DNA from 2 places in the Ochrobactrum sp. Marseille-Q0166 genome. Region 2 is predicted to be linked to the other one. Evidence: predicted binding sites of a transcription regulator. Region 2 holds the regulator's gene; the other holds the start of a gene.
What was found. The regulator LexA, encoded in region 2, represses DNA repair genes until DNA is damaged. The targets are predictions, from matches to a motif close to TGTTCNNNNTGTGTTCNG.
Positions count from the first base shown of each region.

Region 1 (4,433 bases), 780 kb from region 2:
CCGAGGCTTTTCAGAATCTCTTCCATATCTTCGGAGGTTGCACCGAGAATGGACATCATCGCAGGCGTGACGATAAAACGTCCGCCATCATAAGCGCCTTCCGGGCGCGTGCCGGAACCCGGACGCCAGGCCAGAGCCGGACGGATCAGGTCAGCAAGACGTTCGAGAATGTCGATACGAACAGCACGACGACCCAGCACGCGATAACCTGCAAGGCGGTAGAACTGGTGATCGAAAGTCGGATCGACAACCACCGATGTGCGGCCAGCAGCCAGAACGTTAACCACGTCACCATAACCGGCGCGTTCGCGGCCATCGTTCTTCAATGCCCAAAGCAGTGTGATAAGGCCGGCAGGGGCCGGCTTCAACAGCATTGGCATGAAAACATGATAGGCACCGAAGCGCACGCCAAGGCGGCGAAGAGCGGCACGGGAATCCTGATCAAGACCGCGGACTTCCTCAGTCACATCGCGACGCTGAAGAATGCCGAGGCTTTCGACGATCTGGAAAGCCAGACCGCGCGTCATACCGGTCAATGCATCCGCCGACCTGAGGTCAGTCAAAGGCTTCAGAACAGTTTCAATGTGATGAGCGACAAAACGGTCAATACGCGCAGCGACCTTGTCGCGTGCCGGTCCGGTCAGCTGTTCATCAGCCAGAATGACCGCCCGCGGCTTTAAAACGTCGTCGCCTGCAACCAGCGTAGCGACAGTTGCGCCAACCCAGCGCAAAACGCCATCCGAACCGAGCGCAAAGTCGCCGTTAGGAGCAGCAGCGAAACGCTCCGCACGACGATCAAACTCGGCGGCCAGCGCCTTTTGTGCAGCCGTCTTTACTGCCTTCGCATCCGGTCCATCGGACTGAACGTCGGCTGTAAAACGGAATCCTTCCAGTTGCCCGACATTATGGCCTTCGACAATTACGTCTCCGGTCGAGCTGATATCTGCTTCTAGCATGGCATTCTCTCTCAGGCGCCTCATAAGCACGCTTGTCCTGCGGTCTACAAAGCGTTTCGTCAACCTTTCATGCAGCGCATCGGACAATCTGTCCTCAATTTCGCGCGTCTTTTCCTGCCAGTGTGTCGGATCGGCAAGCCATCCCGGCCTGTGCGACACAAAAGTCCAGGTACGGATTTGCGCCACGCGATGCGACAGAGTATCGATTTCCCCCTCTGTACTGTCGGCGCGGCGCACCTGTTCGCTCATATAATCTTCATCAACGCTCCCTCGGCGGACCAGATCCTGATAAATGGTTGCTATGATATCGGCATGTTGTGCCGGCGCAATCTTACGATAATCGGGGAGCGCACAGGTATCCCACAAAAGTTCGATCCGCGCAGGCGAATTTGCAAGCCGCACAATGTCTTCGTCTTTCGACAAATTTTCAAGCGCCTGTTGATCAACAGCAGGCAGAGCCTTGGTCAGACCTTCGATCGGAGTCGGCGTATCCAGAGAATAACGCAGTGCACTGAGCGACGAAAAATCAAAACGCCCTGTTCGCCATTGCATGACTTTTACAGGGTCAAAGTCATGGGCTTCCACCCGTTCGACCATTTCATCGTCAAGCGGGCGCACCTGACCTGTCACCCCAAACGTGCCATCGCGAAGATGACGGCCGGCACGACCCGCAATCTGCCCAAGCTCAGCCGGTGTCAGATCACGATACTGATAGCCATCAAATTTTCGATTCTGTGCAAAGGCGACATGATCAACATCGAGATTGAGCCCCATGCCAATCGCGTCCGTCGCAACCAGAAAATCAACATCGCCCGACTGGTAAAGCTCGACCTGTGCATTGCGCGTGCGTGGGCTCAACGCGCCCATAACCACCGCAGCACCGCCGCGTTGGCGGCGTATAAGCTCAGCGATCGCATAAACTTCGTCGGCAGAGAATGCCACTATGGCCGAGCGGTTTGGCAGGCGGATGATCTTCTTTGAACCGGAATAAGTGAGATGCGACAAGCGCGGACGCGTAACCACTGTAATACCGCGCAACAGCTTTTCGAGAATGCCACGCATGGTTCCTGCACCCAGCAACAGCGTCTCCTGACGTCCGCGCAGATGCAGAATGCGATCAGTGAAAATGTGACCGCGTTCGAGATCGCCTGCCAGCTGCACTTCGTCGATAGCCACGAAAGGCATATCCGTGCGGCGCGGCATGGCCTCGACCGTACAGACAGAATAACGAGAGGTGGGCGGGGTGATCTTCTCTTCGCCGGTAATCAGCGAAACATTGGCAGCCCCCACCCGTTCAACCACACGATTATAGACCTCGCGCGCCAAAAGGCGCAGCGGAAGACCTATCATGCCACTGCCGTGCGACAGCATTCGCTCGATAGCGAGATGCGTCTTACCGGTATTGGTCGGCCCCAGTACCGCAGTAACACCGCGGCCGCTTAAGGTCAGCGGCAGATCATGGGCAGGGAGTTGGTTCATGCCAATAATAGAATTCCCGGAACAAATGCCATACGTAATGCCATGCGTTAGCACTATATGACTTGAGCCGAAAGCGCTCCTGTTAAGTTTCAATCCATGTTTCGGGACGTTTCCGGCACGATCCAGTTTTCACTGTTCTAACCGGAACTTTTCTTGTGCGCACCCTGAAAAGAACAAAACGGCTTTCAAATGACCATCCATTTTAAAACGCAGAATTGAAGGTGAGCTTACATCCGCCTGCATGTTAACAAACGTGCCTTTTAATAAATAGAACGACTCTGGAACGAATCGGCGACGAATCGCTCACAGAAGCTCCTTCGCCTTTTGTTCACGGCAATATATAGTGGGCAAGCACTCGATTCCCACCATATGATGAATCAGTTCAATTAATATCTTCCTCGAAATGAGAACTAACCGGCGGCCGCGTTAACTTTTATGATGAAAGCAATTTTACCCGCGGGAACGACCGATCACTTGTTCATAAAATATCAATATTTCCTTACGGTTAATTAAAGCGCCTCTCACATCAGAGCCGATTATTATTAACCTTCAGGTCAAAGCCGGAACGAATCGGAGACGAATCGCTGATCCGTATATTTTCCCGCTTTGTTCTCACAAGATATAGTGGCTCCGAAGGTCGCAAAGGCATAGAGCAGCAAATTTCGCCGCTCTATAAGCACTTGTATTGATGCTGGCCGTTAACTTTTAAGCTTCTTAAGACCGCTCAACGCACATGGCGACGCCCATACCGCCACCGATGCAAAGGGTAGCCAGTCCGCGTTTCGCTCCACGACGCTTCATTTCGTAAAGCAGCGTCGTCAACACACGCGCACCTGACGCACCGATCGGATGACCAATCGCGATTGCACCGCCATTAACATTCACTATCTCTGGATTGAGGCCAAGATCGCGAACCACAGCACAGGATTGCGCTGCAAAGGCTTCATTTGCTTCCACCAGTTCCAGATCGGCGACCGTCCAGCCTGCCTTTTCAAGTGCTTTGCGGGTTGCCGGAATTGGTCCAGTGCCCATGATCGATGGATCGACACCCGCCGTTGCCCAGGAAACGATCCGCGCAAGCGGCTTGACATCGCGTTTTGCGGCTTCATCCGCATCCATCAGCACAACAGCCGCCGCACCGTCATTAATACCGGATGCATTGCCAGCCGTAACAGTGCCTTCCTTGTCAAAGGCAGGCTTGAGCTTGGTCAGCGCCTCGATTGTTGCGCCGACACGGATATATTCATCCGCAGATACAATCGTCTCGCCTTTGCGGCTCTTCACGGTGACCGGAACAATCTCGTCCTCGAAACGACCTGCAGTCTGTGCCACTTCGGCCTTGTTTTGCGATGCCAGTGCGAACTGATCCTGCTCGTCGCGGCTGAGCTGCCATTGCTTGGCAATGTTCTCCGCTGTGATTCCCATATGGTAGCCATTGAAGGCATCCGTCAGACCATCCTTGAGCATCGTATCGATCATCTTGAAGTCACCCATCTTCACGCCAGAACGCAAATGCGCACAATGCGGCGCCATGGACATCGATTCCTGCCCCCCAGCCACAATGATCTTCGCGTCGCCCGATAGAATCTGCTGCATACCCAGTGCCACAGCACGCAGACCCGACCCGCACAGCTGATTGATCGAGAAGGCAGTGGTTTCCTTGGGGCATCCTGCGGCCATTGCAGCCTGTCGAGCCGGGTTCTGCCCCTCGCCTGCCGTCAGCACCTGACCGAGAATGACTTCATCCACATCAGCAGCATCCACGCCTGCGCGCTCAAGAGCTGCCTTGATTGCAGTTGCGCCCAGTTCATGCGCAGCCACATTTGCGAAAGCGCCATTGAACGCGCCCACAGCTGTTCGGGCTGCGCTGGCAATAATGATGGCTTTCTGGCTTTGCGATGCAGTCATTCGTTCCTCCTTGAAAAATCACCGACAGAGAAAGACCAAAACCAATCTGATTGCAAGTTTTGTGCAACGACTTTCACTAGCGTTACTTTT
Region 1 covers NZ_JACJUO010000001.1:671,499-675,931, reverse strand. The annotation lists gene H5024_RS03160 (helicase-related protein) at 1-2,435, opposite strand, end outside; gene H5024_RS03155 (acetyl-CoA C-acetyltransferase) at 3,150-4,343, opposite strand.
Region 1: H5024_RS03160 (helicase-related protein) is a predicted target of LexA. The motif match lies at 2,704-2,721, and genes of this name have one in related genera.

Region 2 (4,433 bases):
ACGTTATCGGTACGGCCCGTCTGGCTGGTATTATGGCTGCGAAGAAAACCGCCGACCTCATCCCGCTTTGCCACCCATTGATGCTGACAAAGGTCTCGGTGGACATTGAACCGGACCAATCGCTTCCCGGCCTGCGCGTCTTTGCAACTGCGAAGCTGAAAGGCCGCACCGGGGTTGAAATGGAAGCGTTGACTGCCGTATCAGTCACCTGCCTAACCATCTATGACATGGCAAAGGCCGTTGATCGCCACATGGAAATTACCGATATTCGTGTTTCCGCAAAGAGTGGTGGTAAATCAGGCGACTGGAAAACCTAAGTTTTCGCACGAGAGGAAAAAGTATGTCCCTGCTTCCTGTCGATGAAGCCCTTGCACGTATCCTGAGCTTGGCAGAGCCACACGGTTTCGAGCAGGTTCCTTTGACTTCAGCCGGTGGACGTGTTGTTGCGGAACCTGTGAAAGCTCACCTTCTGCAACCTCCCTTTGACTGCTCTGCCATGGATGGCTATGCGCTGATCGCACCTGAAAACATCAGCTATCCGCTTGAACTGACCATAATTGGCGAATCAGCAGCCGGTAAGCGTTTCGACGGGCAGCTGAGCGAAGGTCAGGCGGTCCGCATTTTCACCGGCGCACCAATGCCAGCAGGCGCAGATAGCATCGTTATTCAGGAAGACACGGAACGTTCCGGCGACAGGCTAACAATCCGGCACGGACTCTATAAAGGCCGCCACATTCGTCGCGCGGGCCTCGATTTCGCACCCGGAGATGTGATTCTTCCAAAGAGAAAAGCACTCGACGCCCCGGCACTTTCCCTTGCTGCGGCCAGTGGCAACGCAGCCATTTCCGTTTTCAAACAGCCCCGCATTGCAATATTGGCAACTGGCGACGAACTTGTCCCACCCGGTACAGTTCCCGGCCCTGACCAAATTGTCGCTTCCAACAGCGTCGGCATCGCCGAAATTGTCCGCCGCGCAGGCGGTAAGCCTGAAGATATGGGCATCATCAACGACGACCCCGCAAAGATCGAATCGGCAATCAGCGCAGCGCTCAAAGATGGCGTCGATGTTCTAGTAACGATCGGTGGCGCGTCGGTTGGAGACCGCGATTACGTTCACGGGGCTTTGCAGAATTGCGGCGTCGATCTCGCCTTCTGGAAAATCGCTATGCGCCCGGGAAAACCGTTGATGTATGGCCGCAAGACAGTTTCAGGCAAGACGGTGCATGTCATCGGCTTACCGGGCAATCCGGTTTCAAGCCTCGTCTGTAGTCTGATATTTCTGCGTCCACTGGTGGCGAAGCTATCAGGCATTGATTTAGCTACAGATATTCGCCCCGCGAAATTTGGTCAGCCAATGAGTGCGAACGATCACCGCAGGGACTTTGTTCGTGCGACCGTTGAGAAGGCAATCGACGGAACATTGATTGCCAAGCCATGTCCAGTTCAGGATTCTTCAATGCTTTCTGCTCTTGTGGGCTCCAATGCGCTGTTGATCAGAGAAGAAAATGCACCCGCTGCGGCTATCGGTGATTCTTGCGCGATATTAATGTTGTAACGAACGGTATTAATTCCAAACCTCATTAATCATTTTAAAACCATTGCAGAACAAGACTGGAACATATAGTGTTCGTTCTGGTTTTGTTTTTATTTGATTCTGGTCTGGAGGGTGTAGCGCATGTTAACCCGTAAGCAGCACGAACTTCTGCTGTTCATTCATGAACGTCTTAAAGAGACGGGCATCCCTCCGTCCTTTGACGAAATGAAAGAAGCTCTTGATCTGGCTTCTAAGTCAGGCATTCATCGTCTCATCACGGCCTTGGAAGAACGCGGCTTTATCCGCAGGCTTCCTAATCGGGCGCGCGCGCTGGAGGTGCTTCGTTTACCAGATTCGATAGCACCGGGCTTGAACTCTCAAAAGAAGTTCGCTCCGAGCGTCATCGAAGGAAGCCTCGGCAAAGCTCCCCCTCCTCCGCCGACGCGCCCAACTCCAGTTATTGCGGAGAATGATTCCTCCACAATGGTTTCTGTACCCATGATGGGACGCATAGCTGCCGGTGTGCCGATCTCGGCAATCCAGAATCAGACACACTCACTGAGCCTTCCTCCAGAAATGCTGGGCTCCGGTGAACACTACGCTTTGGAAGTCAAAGGCGATTCGATGATCGACGCCGGTATTTTTGATGGCGACACAGTGATCATTAAGCGCGGTGATACAGCCAATCCGGGTGAAATCGTCGTCGCACTGGTCGATGATGAAGAAGCAACTTTGAAGCGTTTTCGCCGCAAAGGCGCTTCCATTGCCTTGGAAGCAGCGAATCCGGCTTACGAAACCCGCATTTTCGGCCCCGATCGTGTGCGCGTGCAGGGTAAACTAATCGGCCTGATCCGGCGTTACTAGCACTTACAGTTTTAGTATTGGTTGGAAGCAGCGATAGAGGTTTTGTCATTTTAAATCAGAGCGGCTCTGTCGTCTCCTTAAAGTCGGGAGCCGCCTGAAAATCAGAAGATTGATCGTTGCGAGACTTCTTCTGATGTTCGCGATCCGGTAATCCTCGTGCCGCTCTCGAATACAGACGATGCAGGTGCCATGGCCGCGTAGGCGCATCCACTGCGAAGCTGAGACTATCAGAATAGCCAGCTAAGTTTCGTGGTTGGATGACTGCAAAACGATAGATTTTATCGTCTTTGCTGTGATCATGTTTCGCTGATCTGGCTGATGCACTCGCGTCTGATGATAAACGTTTCCCAAGCCTGAGCTCAAGGGTTCCTTTGAGAGCGAGTTCCTGCCGGTCGATCAGTAAAACATCGGAGCGCGGGCAATTGAGGTTTTTGCTTGCTATCGCAAGAACGACAATCTCGCCAATATTGCAGGCAATATCCTTCATCTCCTCTTGCGCAGTATAGGCAAACATTCGCCCGTCTCGTAGAGGAATGGTACAAACTCCCTCTTCGCAGACAAACGCATCATTGGTGGATACCGGCTTCTGCTTTTTTACAATCTGCGGCGGAATAAACGTTTCGATCAGATAGGCAGTCTGCCAGTTTTGACCTGTGAATTTTGGCGGCCTGCTGCGATTTGCGGCAAAATTGCCATCGGGTAGGCGCACGGCTACAAATTTTGCATCCTCGCTAACGAGAATATCCGGCAATGGCGTTCGTATAAAAACGAAAAGACCAGTAATAACAAAGGGTAAAGCCAGCCATCGCAACCATGTCGTGGAAACAACCGCGATAACAAGCGCTACAGTCCAGAGGATAAGCGTGCTTGCAGGCATGACGCCCGGATTGCCGTCAGGAGAAAAGCTAGCAACCAAACTCGCTATATGCCTGACTAATAGGACGCCAAATCCCATAATCTGTAGTGGTAGCCAATCAAGCTGCAATGGCATCAACACCAAGCTCAGCACTGCAAAGGGCATCACAAGGATCGAGATAACCGGCAAGGCCAATACGTTCCCGACCAGGCCTAAGGGTGCGGTATTGTTGAAATGATAGGCGGCAAAGATGCCACTTGCTACACCGGCAACAATCGATGTTGCTCCCGTCGCCACCGCTGGAACGAGCATTTTGGATAGAAACCCACGCGGCACAGCACGCCGATTTTCGCGAGACGTTTGATTGCGTGCTTTCCTGTCACTCCACCAGGCAAATGCAGCGATCAAGCCAGCAGTTGCGGAAAAAGACATTTGAAAGCTTGGCCCAAGAATCTCATGCGGTGAAATTGCGATCATCGCAACAGACGCAATCGCAAGATTGCGCATACTGATGGCAGCACGGTCAGCCAGCAATGCGCAGAGCATCACGACAATCATGACGTAACTGCGCTGTGCCGCAACATCCGCACCCGACATGGCCAGATAGAATGTGCAGCTTAGAAGCGAGAGAAAAGCCGCAAACTTTTTGACCGGATATCGGGCGCTAAACCCCGGCATCAGAGCAAACAGCGATCTCAACGCCATCATCACAACGCCGGCGGCCAGCACCATATGTAGGCCGGAAATCGACAAGATATGCGCCAGACCTGCCTTGCGCAGATCCTCATTCGTTTCTTCGCTGATCCCTGCTCGCTCACCGGCAATAAGCGCTGCGGCAACACTGCCATCCTCACCAGAGAGCACTTCCGCAATACGTTCCGAAACATGCACACGTAGTTGAGCAATGGAACTGGCAATTTTTGCCGTCATGTCGGTTGGTCCTGACACGTCGGCAATCTTTGGTGTTCCGAGAAAGAAGCCATTAGCGCCGATACCGCCGAAATAAGCATGGAAGGCAAAATCGTAATTTCCCGGCCGCACAGGTCCCGAAGGTACCCTCAGGCGCGCAAAGCCGGTTAGGCCGCTACCAATCTTCGTCTTGGCCGGTATATCGCGCGCAGTAATGCGGATGCGTTGCGGTGCGTAGCGAAGCTTCGGCCTCTGCGTTTCAAGCAGATC
Region 2 covers NZ_JACJUO010000001.1:1,453,667-1,458,099, reverse strand. The annotation lists gene moaC (cyclic pyranopterin monophosphate synthase MoaC) at 1-317, shown strand, start outside; gene glp (gephyrin-like molybdotransferase Glp) at 341-1,555, shown strand; gene lexA (transcriptional repressor LexA) at 1,676-2,398, shown strand; gene H5024_RS06965 (ComEC/Rec2 family competence protein) at 2,454-4,433, opposite strand, start outside.